Regions from separate parts of the Paenibacillus sp. RC84 genome, predicted to be linked through region 2. Evidence: predicted binding sites of a transcription regulator. Region 2 holds the regulator's gene; each other region holds the start of a gene.

Region 1 (4,235 bases), on a different contig from region 2:
GATTTCCCGAGACGCAGGGCCAACTGGAGATCGACTCCCTCGCGAAATCGTTCAACGGCATGCTCCAGCGCCTGGAGACTTCTTTCATCGCGGAACGCGATGCGAAAGAACAGATGCGGCGCTTCATCGCCGACGCCTCCCACGAGCTGCGCACGCCGCTGACTTCGATCCACGGCTTTCTCGAAGTGCTGCTCCGCGGGGCGGCGGACAATCCGAAGCAGCTCTATGCCGCTTTGACGAGCATGCACGGCGAATCGACCCGCATCAAGAAGCTGGTCGAGGACCTGCTCACGCTGGCCAAGCTCGACCGCGCTCCCCAGCTCCAGCTCTCGGACACGCGGCTGGACCGGCTTCTTCTGGAGATGGAGCCCCATCTCCGGATGCTGGCGGGTACCCGCACGGTTCATATCGACCTGACCGCGGGCGTACGCGGAACCTTCGACCCGGATAAAATGAAACAGGTGATCCTGAATCTGTTTCATAACGCGGTCCAGCATACGGACCCGGAAACCGGCGTCATCACGGTCATTTTATCCGCGGACAGGGACGGAATCGCGCTGAAGGTCAAGGACAACGGACCGGGCATCCCCGAAGAACACGCGGCACATGTGTTCGAGCGCTTTTACCGCAGCGATTCCTCCAGAACCCGCAAACATGGCGGAGCCGGACTCGGGCTGTCGATCACGAAGTCGATCGTCGAAGCCCACGGCGGTACGATCTCCGTCCGGAGCCGGGAAGGCGCCGGTTCGACGTTCGTGCTCACCTTCCCTGAAACCGGTGAAAATAACGGCGGAAAAGTGTTAAAATAAACGGGATAAACAGAAAGGCGGAGAAGCGATGGTATACGCGTTTACGATTCAGCCCGGTATCTACCACGCCTTCGAAGACGAGGCGGAGCAGATTGAACAATGCAAGGAATGGGGCCTGCTGTCCGGTAAGGCAATCAAAACCAAAGCCTTTTTTTATAAGGGAAACGGCTTGAACGTTCCCTGCACCATCGTCGGGTACACCGACAGAATGACGGCTGTCATCGAATTGGACAACAAGCAGCAGCACTGCATCCACCCTTCCTATTTGAAGGAAATGCAGGCGGCGAACTACGGGCAGAGACAGTGGTCTTCCAGCGAAAACGACACCGAAGCCGATGCTTCGGAAGGAAACGATGCGGCCGGGAATGCGGAGCCTGCAGGTGAGGTTCCGGCGGATGCGGCCGCTGAGACTACGTCAGCCGCCATCCCGCAGAAGCAGGCTGCCGCAGAGCCGGCGCTGACGTCACAGACGGAGGCAGAGCCTGGGCAAGCCGCCGTTTCCGCCGATCGGGACAAGCCCGACGCCGCATCCGAAGCTGTCGATGCGCCTAAGGCGAAGGCCAAGAAAGAAAAAGCGCCCAAGCTTCAGCTTCCGGAAGGAAAAGTGAAGATGACCGCTAAGGTACAGGATTTCACGACGGTTCCCAATCACTTTTCCGATAACGACGATGAGGTCATCATTTACGAAAATGTGGCCATTGTGGATCCGGAAACGGATATCGGCACCGCCTGGTCCAGCCACAGCGCGACGCTGAAAAAGCTGGAGCTCGAAGTCGGCGATACGATCACGTTCGAAGCCAAGATCGTGGCCAAGAAGCTGACGCGCTACCCCGTGCCTTACAAAATCAACAATCCCGCTAAAATCCAGAAAGAGCAGGAGTAGCTGTAAAAAGAAACACCGTTCAGACGCACGTTTCCCGTGCTTCCGGACGGTGTTTCTTCTTTTCGTCATCCGTCAATATTTTGTCAACCATTCTTCACCGTTTACTCACAGATATTGTGAAAATAATCACAGCTAAGTGTGTAAGATAAAATAGAAGGATTTGGTTCGAGCAATCCAGGATCTTATCTCGTCGTTTTACAATTATTTCCCGGGGCGGTGAAAGCATGAAACCGTTTAAACGTCAGGAGAAAAGGCTGATGATTCTCATGTTCGTCGTGGCCGCCGTTATGCTGCTTTCCTTTTTGCGCAGATTATTTGCTTAAGCCTGCATGTACCCGAAACAAGAACATTCCAGGGGGAGTTGGTGCACCGTGTTTCATTATGATCCTGTACTGTACAGCCGCATACTCACCGAAGTCACGCTCGCGTTCCACATTATTTTCGCCACTATCGGTGTCGGCGTTCCGGTGATGATCGCTCTGGCCGAATGGACGGGCATCCGCAAGAACGACCGGTACTACACACTGCTGGCCCGCCGCTGGGCGCGCGGCTTCGTCATCACCGTCGCCATCGGCGTCGTGACCGGAACGGCCATCGGTCTACAGCTGAGCCTGCTGTGGCCAAGCTTTATGGAAATCGCCGGGCAGGCCATCGCGCTGCCGCTGTTTATGGAGACGTTCGCGTTCTTCGTCGAAGCGATTTTCCTCGGCATTTATTTGTATACCTGGGACCGGTTCAAACCGAAGCGGCATCTGATGCTGCTCATCCCGGTCGCCATCGGGTCTTCCGCCTCGGCCTTTTTCATTACGACCGTGAACGCGTTTATGAACACGCCGCAAGGCTTTACGCTTGAAAACGGCAAAATCACGAACGTGGACCCGATTGCGGCCATGTTCAACCCGGCGACGCCCACGAAAGTTTCCCACGTCCTCGCATCGGCTTACATGACGTGCGCGTTCATTCTCGCGGCCATAGCGGCCTTCTCGCTGCTGCGCCGCAAAGGAGACCGGCTTTACGCCAAGAAGGCGCTCAAGCTTACGCTATCCGCAGGCCTTGTGTTCGCGCTGGCAACGGCTGCGATCGGCGACCTCTCGGGCAAGTTTCTGGCGGCTTATCAGCCCGAGAAGCTGGCTGCGGCCGAATGGCATTTCGAGACGCAGACCAAAGCTCCGCTGGTGTTCGGCGGAATTTTGACAGAGGACAAAGAAATCAAATACGGGCTGAAAATCCCGTACGCCCTGAGCATCCTCGCCGGCAGCAATCCCGGCTTTGAAGTCAAAGGACTGGATCAGATTCCCGATGAGCTGGAGCCTCCGCTCTATGTGCACTACTTCTTCGACGGCATGGTCACCATCGGGATGTTCACCATCGTGATCGCGGCTCTCTACCTGTGGCTCAGCCGCAGCAAACGCGCCTCGAAGCCGGCTCCGCGCTGGCTGCTCCGGGTGATCGTCGCCTGCGGACCGCTCTCCATGCTCGGCATCTGGCTCGGCTGGTTCTATGCCGAGGTAGGCCGGCAGCCGTGGATTCTCCGCGGCTACATGAAAGTGGCCGAAGCGGCCACGACGTCGGCCCATGTGGACAAGATGCTGCTCTTGTTCTGTCTGCTGTATCTCGTCCTGGGGCTGACCGCGATAAAAGTGCTGTCCAAGCTGTTCAAAAACAACGACGTCGCGGATGAATTGATCGCATTCGGCGTTTTCGAGAAAAGGGGGCCGCTGGAATGAATCTGGAGCTGCTCGGCATTACCGTTCTGTGGGTGTTTCTGTTCGGCTACCTGATCGTGGCTTCCATTGACTTCGGAGCCGGTTTTTTCAGCTACTATTCCGTCGTTACGGGCAGTAAAAATATCACGCACCGCATCATCGAGCGCTATCTTTCTCCCGTCTGGGAAGTCACCAATGTGTTTCTTGTCTTCTTCTACATCGGCCTGGTCGGATTTTTTCCGGAAACCGCCCGCTATTACGGCACGGCACTGCTTGTCCCGGGGTCCCTGGCGCTCATTCTTCTCGCTCTGCGGGGTTCCTACTACGCGTTCAGCACGTACGGGTCCAAAGACAACCGGTGGTACATGCTGATCTACGGAGCTACCGGGCTGCTGATCCCCGCCGCTTTATCGACCGTGCTGGCCATTTCGGAAGGCGGCCTGATCGTGGAAACCGCCGGCCAAATCACGCTGGACTGGAGCGCTCTCCTGGGCAGCGTCTATACCTGGTCGGTCGTGCTGCTCGCTGTCGTCAGCGTGCTGTACATCTCCGCCATGTTCCTGGCCTACTATGCGCATAAAGCGAAGGACAAGGCCGCTTTTGAAATCGTACGCGGGTATGCGCTTTTCTGGAGCGTTCCGACCATTCTGGCCAGCGTACTCGTCTTTTTCGCGATCTCCCGGCATAACCCCGAACATTTCACAAAAATGCTCGATCTCGCCTGGATGTTCGTCGTCTCGTTCCTCTGCTTCCTGATTGCCGTCTACACCGTCTGGAAAAAAAGACATTTGGGCCTCGGCTTCACCTTCGTCCTGCTCCAGTTCGCCTTTGCTTTTT
Region 2 (4,235 bases):
CGGTGAATTTCAAAGCGTCGGTTCTCAAAGGCCGCAGCCACTACTTGTGCCTCCGCAAGTTCGAGAATCGCATTTCTATGCAGGAGTTCGATACGGGCAAGGAAGACGCCATTACGGCCGCCCAGATGGTCGTCTGGCTGAGCCAGACGCAGACCGGCGACGAGGAGGAGCTGCATTTCGGGAACAAGGGGGCCGCTTTCTGGCATACCGTTTCCAGCGATGCGGAGTCGTGTCAGAACCGGCACTGCCCGTGGTTCAAAAAATGCTTTTATCACCGTGCGCGCCATGACGCCAACAATTCGGACGTTGTCATTACGAACCACTCGCTGCTGTTTACCGATATGAAGGCCGAGAACCGGGTGCTGCCGGCTTATAAGCATCTCGTTCTGGACGAGGCCCACCATTTCGAAGAAGTGGCAAGCAAGCATTTGGGCAAGGAGCTTCACTACCTGGGGCTGACGAATCAGCTTCTCTGGCTGTTCAAGGACAGCCGGAACGGGCAGCTGCCGGCGCTCCGCACGAAGCTTCAACGGTATGACGACGATTACCGGGCCGCTACATGGATGAACGGAATCGACAACCTGTTCCCGAAAACCTTGCTCATCAAGGAAGCTTGGGATTTACTCTGTGAAAAGTTTTACGAGCTGCTCCAGACGAATTCCGAACCCGGCCAAATCGACCCCGGTTCCCTGGTGATGCGTCTGAAGAAAGATTCGCTGCCCCCGAACTGGAGCGATTTCACGGATCTCGAGGAAATTTTGGAACAGCATATTCAGGAAGTGTATAAATCCGTGGATTCGCTCGTGCAGGATTTGAAAGAAGTCCAGGAAGAATACGATGTCCAGAGCTTCGTTACCGACCTCGGCGGGGTGGCGAAGGAACTGCAGGCAGCGAAGGAGACGCTCCGCTTCTTTATGAAGATGGCGGACGATAACTTCGTTTACTGGGTTGAAGCGGGGACGTACAACAAAAGCCGTTCGATCAACCTGATCTCCGTGCCGATGGACGTAAGTCCGCTTATCCGCGAACATTTCTTTGACAACAAAGAGAGCGTCATTCTCACTTCGGCCACCCTGTCGGTCAATAAATCGTTCCAGTATTCGGCGGATCAGCTGGGGTTGAAACTGCCGGCCGAAGAAGAGGAGAATCCGAAGCTGAAAACCGTCCAGCTTCCGTCGCCGTTCCAGTATCGGCAGCAGGCTCTTGTCTGCATACCGCGGGACTTTCCGATGATCCGGGGCCGCAGCGGCGAAGAGGAATTCCTCAAAGCGCTCACGGAATCACTCTCCGAAGTGGCCGTGGCTACGCGAGGGAGGATGCTCGTGCTGTTCACTTCGAACCGGATGCTGAAGCTTGCCCACGCGGTTCTGAAGGAAAATCTCCGCCCGCACGGCATCCATGTGCTCGGTCAGGGGGTGGACACCGGCAACCGCAGCAAGCTGACCCGGCTCTTCCAAGAGCATAAAGCGTGCGTGCTGCTCGGCACGAGTTCATTCTGGGAAGGGGTGGACATTCCCGGAGAAGCCTTGACCTGTCTGGCCATCGTACGGCTGCCTTTCCAGCCGCCGAATCATCCGCTGGTCGAAGCGAAGAGCGAAAACCTGAAGAAACGGAATCAGAACCCGTTCATGAAGCTGTCGGTGCCTCAGGCCGTCATCCGATTCAAGCAGGGCTTCGGCCGGCTTGTACGCAGGGCTTCGGACAAAGGGATTGTGCTGATTTACGATACGCGTGTCATCGAGACGCAGTACGGGAAGCACTTCCTCTACTCCCTGCCGGGACCGAAGATTGAGCATATGCCTGTAGAGCGCATCGTACCGAGAATTCAGGAATGGATGGGAGAGAACTCGCTTGAAGTCACTTAAAATATCCGAGGCGGTCGTCAAACGGCTGCCGATCTATCTGCGTTTTCTTAATGAACTGTCGAAGAAAAACGTATTAACGGTTTCGTCTCAGGATCTGGGGCAGAAGCTGAATCTTAACCCCGCCCAAATCCGCAAAGACTTGGCTTACTTCGGTGAATTCGGAAAGAAGGGGATCGGCTACGATGTGACCTATCTTATCGAGAAGATCCGGCAGATTCTGAAGCTTGACCGCCAAATACCGGTTGCCCTCGTGGGAGCCGGTAACCTGGGACGGGCGCTGTGCAACTATAACATCTACTTGCGGGATCAGATGAAAATAACGGCGATTTTCGATTCGTCGCCGGACAAGATCGGCCAGGTCATCAATAACATGAGCGTTCTGCCCATGGAGCATCTGGCCGATGTTATCCGGGATTCCAGCATTCGAATCGGCATCATAACCGTGCCGGCGCCGGAAGCGCAGAATGTCGCCAACCAATTCGTGAAGGCGGGCATCGAAGCGATTCTGAACTTCGCCCCGTCCATTCTGAAAGTACCCGAGGAAATCCGCGTGCATCATGCGGACTTTACGGCAGAGCTCCAGAGCCTGGCCTATTACCTTCCTGAATAGAGAAGTGAGGGTTTTGGTCTTGAAAACCAGAAAAACCGCTATATGGGCCGTTTAGGCCGTATGGCGGTTTTTTAATGGAACTTGCTATTTAATTTACCTGTTAGACGAAGAACTTAAACAACACGGTGTACAGCACATAGGACAGAATGATGCTGATCGGAATCGTAATGATCCAAGTGATGATCATGCGTGTTACGGTACCCCATTTCACCTCATGAAAACGGAGTACGGAACCCGACCCGATGATCGCGGAGGAAATCACGTGAGTGGTCGAAAGCGGCATCCCCATATGCGTAGAAGTCTGAATGACGATGGAAGATGTCAAATCCGAGGCGAACCCGTTGATCGGCTCGATTTTGATCAAGTTTTTGGAGATCGTTTTAATGATTTTCCATCCCCCGATCGAAGTGCCGAGGCCCATTGCGGTCGCAGCCGCGATTTTCACCCACAACGGCACGTCCATGGTTGTCTGGGCTCCCGCAGCGACCAGTCCGAATACGATAATACCCATCGCTTTCTGAGCGTCATTTCCCCCGTGGGAGAAGGACAGCAGCCAGGCGGACAGGATCTGGAAGAACTTGAACACGCGGTTCAGCTTCGAACGGGATTTGTTGCCCGTCAGGATGACCAGGTATTTGATGATCGTCATGATGATATAACCGGCCACGAATGCGACAATCGGCGAAAGCACCAGAATCAGCACGATCTTGCCGAGACCGCCCCATTTGACGAAGTCGGCTCCCGCCCCGGCCAGCACGGCTCCGACAATGGATCCGATGAGCGTATGGGAGGAAGAGGAAGGAATGGCATAATACCAGGTTGCCAGGTTCCAGATAATGGCGGACAGAAGAGCCGCGATGACGATAAATTCACCGTGGTTGATCTTGGACGGGTCCGCGATCCCGCTGCCGATCGTCTTGGCTACCTCCGAAGAATACAGGGCACCGACGAAATTCAGACAGGCGGCGGATATAATGGCTACTTTCGGACTCATCGCACGCGTAGAGATCGAAGTCGCTACCGCGTTCGCCGTATCATGGAAACCGTTAATAAAGTCAAAGGCTAAAGCGAGAAATACGATCGCAATCAAGGTAATAAGAACTGTTGTCGTCATGAAATCCTCCTAAACTGCTGGGCCTACGAGTAGCGCAGCACGACGCTTTCCAAGATGTTGGCAACGTCTTCACATGCATCGGTGGTCTGTTCGAGACGTTCATAAAGTTCTTTGAGCTTGAAATCTTCGTAAGGATCGCGTTTGGTGATAAAAATTTCACGGATGCCTTCGCGCATCAGGCGGTCGGCTTCGTTTTCAAGCGCATTGATTTCAACCGTATGTTGAGGAATCTGCATGTACTTCTTTTTGGAAAGAAGCTTGAAGGCATCGAGAATATGTTGGCAGCTGGACACGATCACGGCGGAGAATTCCTGCATAACCTTGTCCGTCTGGCTGATGTTGAGATAGTCAAAACGTGCTGCTGTCGCTTCAATGCCGTCCAGTACGTCGTCGAGCTTGGAAGCCAGCTCCATAATATCTTCACGGTCGAGCGGAGTGATAAAGACTTTGTTCAGCTCTTTAAAGATTTCGTGGGTGATCTGATCGCCTTTGCTCTCGATGTCTTTGATCATCTGGAAAAAGTTTTCCGGAATTTTATCTCCCATCATCGCGTTTCTGAACATCTGGGATGCATGGAGTGTGTTTTCTGCCGCCCGTATGAGCAGGTTTAAAAAATCGACGTCTCCTCTTTTACTGCTAAAAAGCG
Region 3 (4,235 bases), on a different contig from region 2:
TGATCCCGGTAACGCTGGGGAACATCGTCGGCGGGGCCGTGTTTGTCGGGTTGCTGTATTACTTCATCTCGCCTGTGAAACGGGCGGACGGAAAGCTGTAAACATACGCTAGGCGCAGGCGCAGTCCCGCAAGCGAAGAAAGAAAGCTCCCTGATTTCAATCAGGGAGCTTTTTTACGGCCCGCAGCCGGGTGATGGGGCGCCGTATCCCGCACGCGGGGGTGAACGTTGTCGCTATAGGTCTGCGCCATGCTGTGCCGGAACACACTGCCGGGAATCGGCGCCTGGAGAATTCAGCGCCGTACTATGCTGTGCCGGACCGTCCTCCAGGAACCCCGTCCTCCGGGAACCCCGCGCCCGGGATTCCCGTGTCGGCAGCGCTGGCCCCACTCGCCGGGGCGCCCGGATATTTCAGCGCCGCACGACGTGGGGGGCCGTCTCGTCCGGCCCAAATAAAAAAAGTGTGCCGGTTACATCCGGCACACTTCTATGGGGCAGTTTTCGCAGTGGCAAATGCCCTTTAAATAATTCAAATCGCGAATGATGATGTAGCCGTTATCCATTTCAATGGCCTGAGCTTTGCGCAGGTCGCTGAACATGCGATTCACGCTTTCGCGGGTGGAGCCGATCATATCCGACAGCTCCGAGTGGGTGAGCTTTTTCGTAATGCGGATCGTCCCGTCCTCTTCGTGCCTGCCGTACGTGTTCGACAAGCGGATGATGGTGGAGCACAGGGCCCCGGGTTTTCCGTAGAGCATCATATCGCGGTATTTCGTCTGCGTCATCCGGTGGCTGAGCCCCATCCAGCGCATAAATTCCAGAGCGAATTCGCCGCTCTGCCAGATCAGCATTTCCACGTCTTTCTTGTGCGCCACGCCGATCAGGGTTTCTTCCAGCACTTCCGCGCTGTACCAATGCTTCGTGTCGTCGTAGGGATCGATCATGCCGATCAGATCGCCCTGCTGGTATAAGTAAAGCACGAGATCCTTGCCTTCGTCCGTAGACTTCGTAGCGCGTACCCGGCCGTTTTTTATAAAATAAAGCTTGTCAGCCGTATCGCCTTCCCAAAACAAGTAGGCGCCGGGTTGAAGCTTCTGCTCATGCATAATATCCGTCAGCTTCTGCAAGTTTTCCGTCTTAAAGGCAGCCGTGTTCCGGGGATTCGTATAGTAAACGGGATTTGTGCCGGTGTTCATGATGGCTTCCCTCCTCTTTGACTTCTGCTTCCAGTATACCGGATATGACGTAAATCATATATGATAAAAATCACACTTTTCGTACAATATTGGTTACCACGCCTGTCCGTATTCAACGCAAACCTGCCGTTTACAGGCAAAAGGACACAAAAAACCGGAGTTCCGTCTGCATTAGGCGGCTCCGGTTTCTTTTAATCGGGAAAATCGGCTTTCTACGAATAAAACTGCTCGATATCGGTCAGCATCTGCTCGGCGAGCGGGAATACCCATTCTTTTTCTTTACGCATATGCTCAAGAAGAATGAAGCACGACTGGAGCACGTGGGATACCGAACGTTTGGCGCACAGGGGATCGAGGGTTTGACTGTCTTCTTTGAGAGCCTGGAAGAAAAGGCGCAGATTGTGGACGGCCATGTTGTATTCCTGCTTCATAACGGCGGTAGGGCCCATTTTGTCGCCCGTGTACAAATCAACGATAGGGAAAAGCGTTTCCTGTTCATCCTGCTGATACTGCTGGAAAAACTTCAAGAACCGTTCGGCGCGTACCTTCAGCTGGTGTAAATCGGTTTTGAGCGAATCCCGGCTTCCGGCGGCTCCGATTCCGCGTGCGAGCATTTGCAGTTCCAGCAGATCGGCCTCAAGAAATTCATGCTGCTGCTTCAAATAGTATAGGGCGTCGGACAACTGGCTGCCTGGGTCCATAGCGGCATACGGCAGACGTTCCACGGTTATTGTGCTCATCGTCATTTCCTCCTGTCGGTCCTGCGGATGATGGTAAAGCGCGCGCGTGTTTCCTGTCTTCACCATAAGGCGGGGCCGCGCTTTTGTCTGTGATAAATGTCATAGTGAAAAAATTCACAATCACCTACAATGAAGGTGTAGAAAGAACAGAGGAGGCGGAGAGATGGCTGTACAGGAAAATGAGACCGTAAAACCCGCAGCTGCGGCGGCCAAAGAACAGGTAGACCGGCTGGTGCAGAACGCGAAGAAAGCGCAGGCCGCTTTTGAAGGCTTGGACCAATCCCAGGTCGACCGCATCGTACAGGAAATGGCGCTGGCCGGCGTTGACCGGCATATGGTTCTCGCCAAGCTTGCGGTGGAAGAAACGGGGCGGGGCGTATATGAAGACAAGATCATCAAGAACTTGTTCGCGACCGAGTATATTCATAACTCCGTGAAGTACGACAAAACGGTCGGCGTAATCGACGACGATCCGACGACCGGCCTTACGTCCATCGCCGAACCGGTCGGAATTATCGCCGGCGTCACCCCGGTAACGAATCCGACCTCGACAACGATGTTTAAAGCGCTGATCGCGATGAAGACGCGGAATCCGATTATTTTCGCCTTCCATCCGTCCGCGCAGAAATGCAGCTCCGAAGCGGCCCGCGTTCTGTACGAAGCGGCGGTAAGCCACGGGGCGCCGAAAGATTGCATCCAGTGGGTGGAGAAGCCTTCTATGGAAGCGACGCACGAGCTTATGCACCACGAGGGAGTGGCCCTGATTCTGGCTACCGGCGGCTCCGGCATGGTCAAATCCGCTTACAGCGCAGGCAAACCCGCTCTCGGCGTCGGCCCGGGCAACGTGCCGTGCTTCATCGAGAGAACCGCGGACCTGCGCCAGGCAGTCACGGATTTGATTCTCTCGAAGACGTTTGACAACGGCATGATCTGCGCATCCGAGCAGGCCGTTATCCTGGACGAAGCGATCGCGGCGGAGGCCAAGGCGATGCTGAAGGCGCAGGGCTGCCATTTCCTGAGCGCCAAGGAAACGAAGAAGCTGTCCCAGTTCGGCATGAACGCCGGATGCGCCGTGAACGCGGCGATTGTGGGCCAGCCCGCGGTACGCATCGCCGAAATGGCGGGGTTCGAGGTTCCCGCCGGGACGAAAATCCTGATCGCCGAGCTGGACGGCGTCGGTCCGGCCTACCCGCTGTCCGCCGAGAAGCTGAGCCCCGTGCTGGCCTGCTACACGGCCGCCACGGCTCAAGCGGGCATTGCCCGGGCAGCGGAGATTGCGGCATTCGGCGGACTCGGCCACACCTCGGTCATCCATTCGAACGACGACGGAGTGATCGCCGCATTCGCCAAGGAGCTGCCGACCTGCCGCATTATCGTTAACGCGCCTTCGACTCACGGGGCGATCGGGGATATCTACAACGCCAATATCCCTTCGCTGACGCTAGGCTGCGGCTCGTACGGCCGCAATTCCACTTCTTCGAACGTGACGGCGGTCAACCTGATCAACGTCAAAAAAGTCGCACATCGGACGGTGAATATGCAGTGGTTTAAAGTGCCCGAGAAAATTTATTTCGAAAGAAACGCCACCCAGTACCTGGCGAAAATGCCGGACATCACCCGTGTTTTGATCGTGACCGACCCGATGATGGTGAAACTCGGCTACGTGGAACGCGTGGAACATTACTTGCGCCAGCGCCGGATGCCGGTAGCCATCGAAGTTTTCAGCGATGTGGAGCCGGACCCTTCAGTCGACACCGTTGAACGCGGGACGGCCATGATGAACGCCTTCCAGCCGGACTGCATTGTGGCGCTCGGCGGCGGATCGCCGATGGATGCGGCGAAAGCGATGTGGCTGTTCTACGAGTACCCCGACGTCACGTTCCATTCGCTGAAACAGAAGTTCATGGACATCCGCAAGCGGACGTTCAAATATCCGAAGCTCGGCAAGAAGGCGAAGTTTGTTGCCATCCCGACGACTTCGGGTACCGGTTCGGAAGTGACTTCGTTCGCCGTCATCACGGATAAACAGAACGGCCACACGAAATATCCGCTCGCCGATTACGAGCTTACGCCGGATGTGGCCATCGTCGATCCCGAATTCGTTTACTCGCTCCCGAAAACAGCCGTGGCCGACACCGGCATGGATGTGCTCACACACGCGATCGAAGCTTACGTCTCCGTCATGGCAAACGACTATACGGACGGGCTCTGCCTGCAGGCCATCAAGCTCGTGTTCCGCAACCTGGAGCAGTCCCATGCGACGGCCGACAAGCTGGCCAGGGAGAAAATGCACAATGCGT
Region 4 (4,235 bases), on a different contig from region 2:
TATCAAGCTGGACGGACTCCCCAAAGGAAAATGGAGAGACCTGAGCGAAAGCGAGTTTACCCGGCTGACGGAGCTGTTGGATTGAGAATGGCGGCAGTGCAGGCAAGCATCTTATCTACATCCACAGGAAGAGGTGCGCGATGGAACAGGCGTCCAGTCCCGGTCAGACTTATAAAATCGTAGATGTGTGCCTGCTGGCGGGAAAAATCATGCTCCAGAACGGAGCGGAAACGTATCGGGTGGAAGATACGATGACCCGCATCGCGGCCTCTTACGGCCTTCATCATACCCACAGCTTCGTGACCCCGACGGGCATTATCTTCTCCGTGGACGGCAGCGATCCGACCAAGCTGGTCCGGATCTCCACGCGGTCAACCGATTTGCACAAGGTGACGCTGGTCAACGGGCTCTCCCGCAAAATAAGCGACGGACAGCTTGACCTTCAGGAAGCTCACAGGCTGCTTCTCAAGGTGGACAAGGCCAATCTGGCCTACCCCGTTGCTCTCCAGATTGCGGCGGCGGCCGTGTCCAGCGGCTGTTTTACGATCATGTTCAACGGCGGGTGGCCCGATTTTCTTCCGGCCGTCGTCACAGGCGGTCTGGGTTTTATCGGGTTCCTTATTTTTCACCAGTATGTGCTGATCAAGTTCGTAGCCGAGTTTCTGGCTTCCTTCATTATCGGCATGCTGGCCTCTCTGTTTATATGGACCGGGCTCGGACAGGAGCTGGACAAAATCATCATCGGCTCCGTCATGCCGCTTGTTCCGGGCCTGCTGATCACGAACGCCGTGAGGGATTTGATGGCGGGCCATCTCGTGTCCGGCTTGTCCAAGGGCGCGGAGGCTTTCTTGACGGCGTTTGCCATCGGAGCCGGTATCGCGGTCGTCTTTTCATTTTATTAACGGAGGAATCCCTCAATGATTGCACAACTCGTGACGAGTTATATCGCCTCCGCCGCCTTCGGCATTATTTTTAACGTTCCCCGGAATACCTTGATCCAGTGCGGTTTCGTCGGGATGATGGGCTGGCTCGTATACGTCGTTCTTGTGCGGAGCGATACCAACGCCATTGTCGCCACCTTGGCCGCGGCGTTCTTCGTGACGGTGATATCCCGGGTTTTCGCCCGTCTCTACAAGACCCCCATTATCGTTTTCAGCGTGGCGGGGATCATTCCTCTCGTTCCGGGAGGCATGGCCTATGACGCGATGCGTTCTTTCGTGGAAAACGATTATAATCTTGCCGTTCAGCTCGCCGCCAAAGCGTTTATGATTTCCGGTTCGATTGCCGCCGGTCTTATTTTTTCCGAGGTGATGAACCAGCTTTTTAAAAGGCCGAAGGCCTAGCTCGGGCAAGAAAATGAAGGATTGCCGCTAAAGCTGCCGCAACCGAGACCATCCGTTGAATTCACGCGGGTGGTTTTTTCATCTGAAGGGGCGGCTGGCATACGGTGTTGGGCCTGCCCGCAGCTTTTACTTATCACCCTTTCGCGGTCCGGCGGAGGCCCGTTTTGATGAAATTCTTTCTCGAAGACCTGTCCCTTCTGGCAATAAAATCCGAGGAATTATTGGAATAAACAAGCATGTATACCTGCTTAAGGAGCGGGGGCGCAGAAAGAAGTGATTTTTGTCACAAATTATTCACATGTGTAAAAAATTGTTTTTCTCTTGTTAGCAAGACGGAGGTATAATAGGAGTACATAGGGTTCCGTTTCGACCTGTTCGACATTTTTCCCGATCTTGCAAGTAATGGACTCGCAGCCAAGAAAAACCTTCTTCCTTTTATGTGAAAAATGTTACAATCTTATCAGGCCGCGTGGGTTCATTTATCACGAATAGGGAAACTTATGCGAAGACAGAAGACGTCTCGATGGCTAGGCAGGGATCGAAAAATAAACGGGCTTCTATTTCAAAGCAAAGGAGGACGTTAGCTTATGTCAGAAACATCCAATCAAACCCCAAGCACTACCGAAAAAAGGGAAACGCAGGATGTCCTTGATCAGTTGATGAAGCCAGAGGTTCAGGAGTCTTTAACCGTTCTCGTGGAGAATCTGCCGAAATTGGCGGAAATGGTTACGATTCTTACCAAAGCTTACGATTTGGCTCAAAGCGTTGCGAGCGACCAAGTTCTGATCGACGACCTCAAAGGCGGTATGAACGAGTTTGTTAAGCCGATCACCGAGAAAGCCAAAGGCGTAGCTGCCGCCGCAATCGAAGCAAGCGACCGCGCTCAAGCGGAACATTCCTCGATCGGTCTGTTCGGACTTCTCAAAATGCTGAAAGACCCGCAAGTACAAAAGACATTCCGTTTCGTACAGGCATTCTTGGATGTTCAAGCCGAACGGCAGCAACAGCGTTAAATCATAAGGTAAGCTGAAACAAGAATGGAGGATGAGTATGTCCAAGCATATTTTGATCTTAGGTGGCGGTTACGGCGGCTTGCTCAGCGCACTGACAGCCCGTCAACACTTGACTGCGGAAGAAGCTACGATTACGGTTGTTAACCGTTTTCCTACGCATCAAATCATTACCGAGCTGCACCGCCTGGCTGTAGGTAATCTGCATGAGAAAGCAGTTGCCCTGCCTTTGGAAAAGCTCCTGCGCGGCAAAGACATCAACCTGGAAATCGGCACGGTCGAAACGATTTCCGCGGACAGCAAGCGCGTCATCCTGTCGAACGGCAAATCGTTCGATTACGATAAGCTCGTCGTTGCCCTGGGCAGCGAAACGGCGTTCTTCGGCATTCCTGGCCTCCAGGAACACAGCTTCACGCTGAAATCCGTCAACGACGCCAACCGTATCCGCGAGCACGTGGAAGCACGCATCGAAGCTTACAGCCAGACCAAGAACAAAGCGGAGGCGACATTCGTAGTCGGCGGCGGCGGTCTGACCGGTATCGAGCTTGTGGGCGAACTCGCCGACATGCTGCCTGGCCTGTGCCGCAGCAAAGGCGTCGATTTCAACGACGTCTCCCTGTACTGCGTAGAGGCGGCTCCTTCCATCCTGATGGGCTTCCATCCGGAACTGATCGAGCGCGCTACGACAAGCCTGCAGAAGCGCGGCGTAACGTTCCTGACGGGCGTTGCGATCACCGAAATGCAGGAATCCGTCGTTTCCCTGAAAGACGGAAGCACAATCGAAACCAGCACGCTCGTCTGGACAGGCGGCGTACAAGGCACTCCGGTTGTCGCTAACTCCGGCATCGAAGTGAACCGCGGCCGCGCGACGGTCAACGAGTTCATGCAGTCCACGTCCCACCCGGACGTATTCCTTGCAGGCGACTGCGCCGTGGTCTTCCCGGCCGGCGCCGAGCGTCCTTATCCGCCAACCGCACAACTGGCTTGGCAGATGGGCGAAGTGGTCGGATACAACCTCTTCGCAGCACAGAAAGGCGCACCGATGGACGTCTTCACGCCTGTATTCTCCGGTACACTCGGAAGTCTGGGCCGCAAGGACGCAATCGGTTCGATCGGCGGCAACCAAACCCGCCTGAAAGGTCTACCTGCATCGCTCATGAAGGAAGCAAGTAACATCCGTTACCTGTCTCACATTCATGGCCTGTTTGCACTGGCTTACTAAGAGCGGTCCGGAATCTTTCCGGAATCAACCGGTCTGAACATAAGTCCCGGCATTCTCCTTCGGGGGAGTGGCGGGGCTTTTTTTCATGCTTATTTGAGGGCAGAAGACTTGTCCGTTTCCGTAAAAAAAAGCCCGCTTAAAGAGCGGAAACGCTTCTTTAAACGGGTTATGTAAGGGGGTATAGTCCGGCCGCTGTGAAGGGCTGTTTTTATTTAATCACGAGCTGATCGCCGGTTACGGTGACGTCGGCCTTCAGCACCTTGGAGAAGAAGGCGGCGGGCACATACATATTGCCGTCTTCTTTAATGACGGCCGCTTCGCCAAGGGAGAACGGAGCCATCTTGTTGATGGTGTACGCATCTTTTCCCTTGTAAACGCTTGTCCATACCGCGCCTTTGGACAGCTCGGCGGCCCACTGCTCCTGGTTCCACTTAAGCTGGAAGCCCAGCTTCTCGGCCGTAACGCGCAGGGGAACCATGGTGGTGCCTGCCGTTGTGGTGTAGATAGAGCCCTGCTTCTCCGATAGTGCTTCACCGCCCACTACGAGACGTGAGGGTGCGGAGGCATTTCCTCCCTGAGCGATGGGGACGGAGAACTCCTGGATGCCTGCCGCATAAGGGGCAATCTCGTAAGGCGAGAACACGATCACCGCTTTACCGT

Evidence for each region. Region 2 encodes Rex, which represses fermentation and respiration genes when NADH is low (regulators of the CRP and FNR family bind a similar motif). Its sites were predicted from a motif close to TTGTGAAATATTTCACAA; they were not measured.
Region 1: ABH899_RS05570 (cytochrome ubiquinol oxidase subunit I) is a predicted target of Rex. The motif match lies at 1,807-1,824, and genes of this name have one in related genera.
Region 3: adhE (bifunctional acetaldehyde-CoA/alcohol dehydrogenase) is a predicted target of Rex. The motif match lies at 2,038-2,055, and genes of this name have one in related genera.
Region 4: ABH899_RS15985 (DUF1641 domain-containing protein) is a predicted target of Rex. The motif match lies at 1,781-1,798, and genes of this name have one in related genera.

The regions. Positions count from the first base shown of each region.
Region 1 is NZ_JBGBYL010000002.1:410,189-414,423, reverse strand. It holds gene ABH899_RS05580 (sensor histidine kinase) at 1-809, shown strand, start outside; gene ABH899_RS05575 (hypothetical protein) at 838-1,692, shown strand; gene ABH899_RS05570 (cytochrome ubiquinol oxidase subunit I) at 2,064-3,419, shown strand; gene ABH899_RS05565 (cytochrome d ubiquinol oxidase subunit II) at 3,416-4,235, shown strand, end outside.
Region 2 is NZ_JBGBYL010000003.1:255,029-259,263, forward strand. It holds gene dinG (ATP-dependent DNA helicase DinG) at 1-1,865, shown strand, start outside; gene ABH899_RS08490 (redox-sensing transcriptional repressor Rex) at 1,852-2,475, shown strand; gene ABH899_RS08495 (inorganic phosphate transporter) at 2,576-3,589, opposite strand; gene ABH899_RS08500 (DUF47 domain-containing protein) at 3,613-4,235, opposite strand, start outside.
Region 3 is NZ_JBGBYL010000001.1:389,039-393,273, forward strand. It holds gene ABH899_RS01720 (formate/nitrite transporter family protein) at 1-101, shown strand, start outside; gene ABH899_RS01725 (Crp/Fnr family transcriptional regulator) at 470-1,195, opposite strand; gene ABH899_RS01730 (hemerythrin domain-containing protein) at 1,408-1,935, opposite strand; gene adhE (bifunctional acetaldehyde-CoA/alcohol dehydrogenase) at 2,099-4,235, shown strand, end outside.
Region 4 is NZ_JBGBYL010000006.1:288,069-292,303, forward strand. It holds gene rluF (23S rRNA pseudouridine(2604) synthase RluF) at 1-85, shown strand, start outside; gene ABH899_RS15975 (threonine/serine exporter family protein) at 141-902, shown strand; gene ABH899_RS15980 (threonine/serine exporter family protein) at 918-1,343, shown strand; gene ABH899_RS15985 (DUF1641 domain-containing protein) at 1,931-2,356, shown strand; gene ABH899_RS15990 (NAD(P)/FAD-dependent oxidoreductase) at 2,394-3,575, shown strand; gene ABH899_RS15995 (stalk domain-containing protein) at 3,784-4,235, opposite strand, start outside.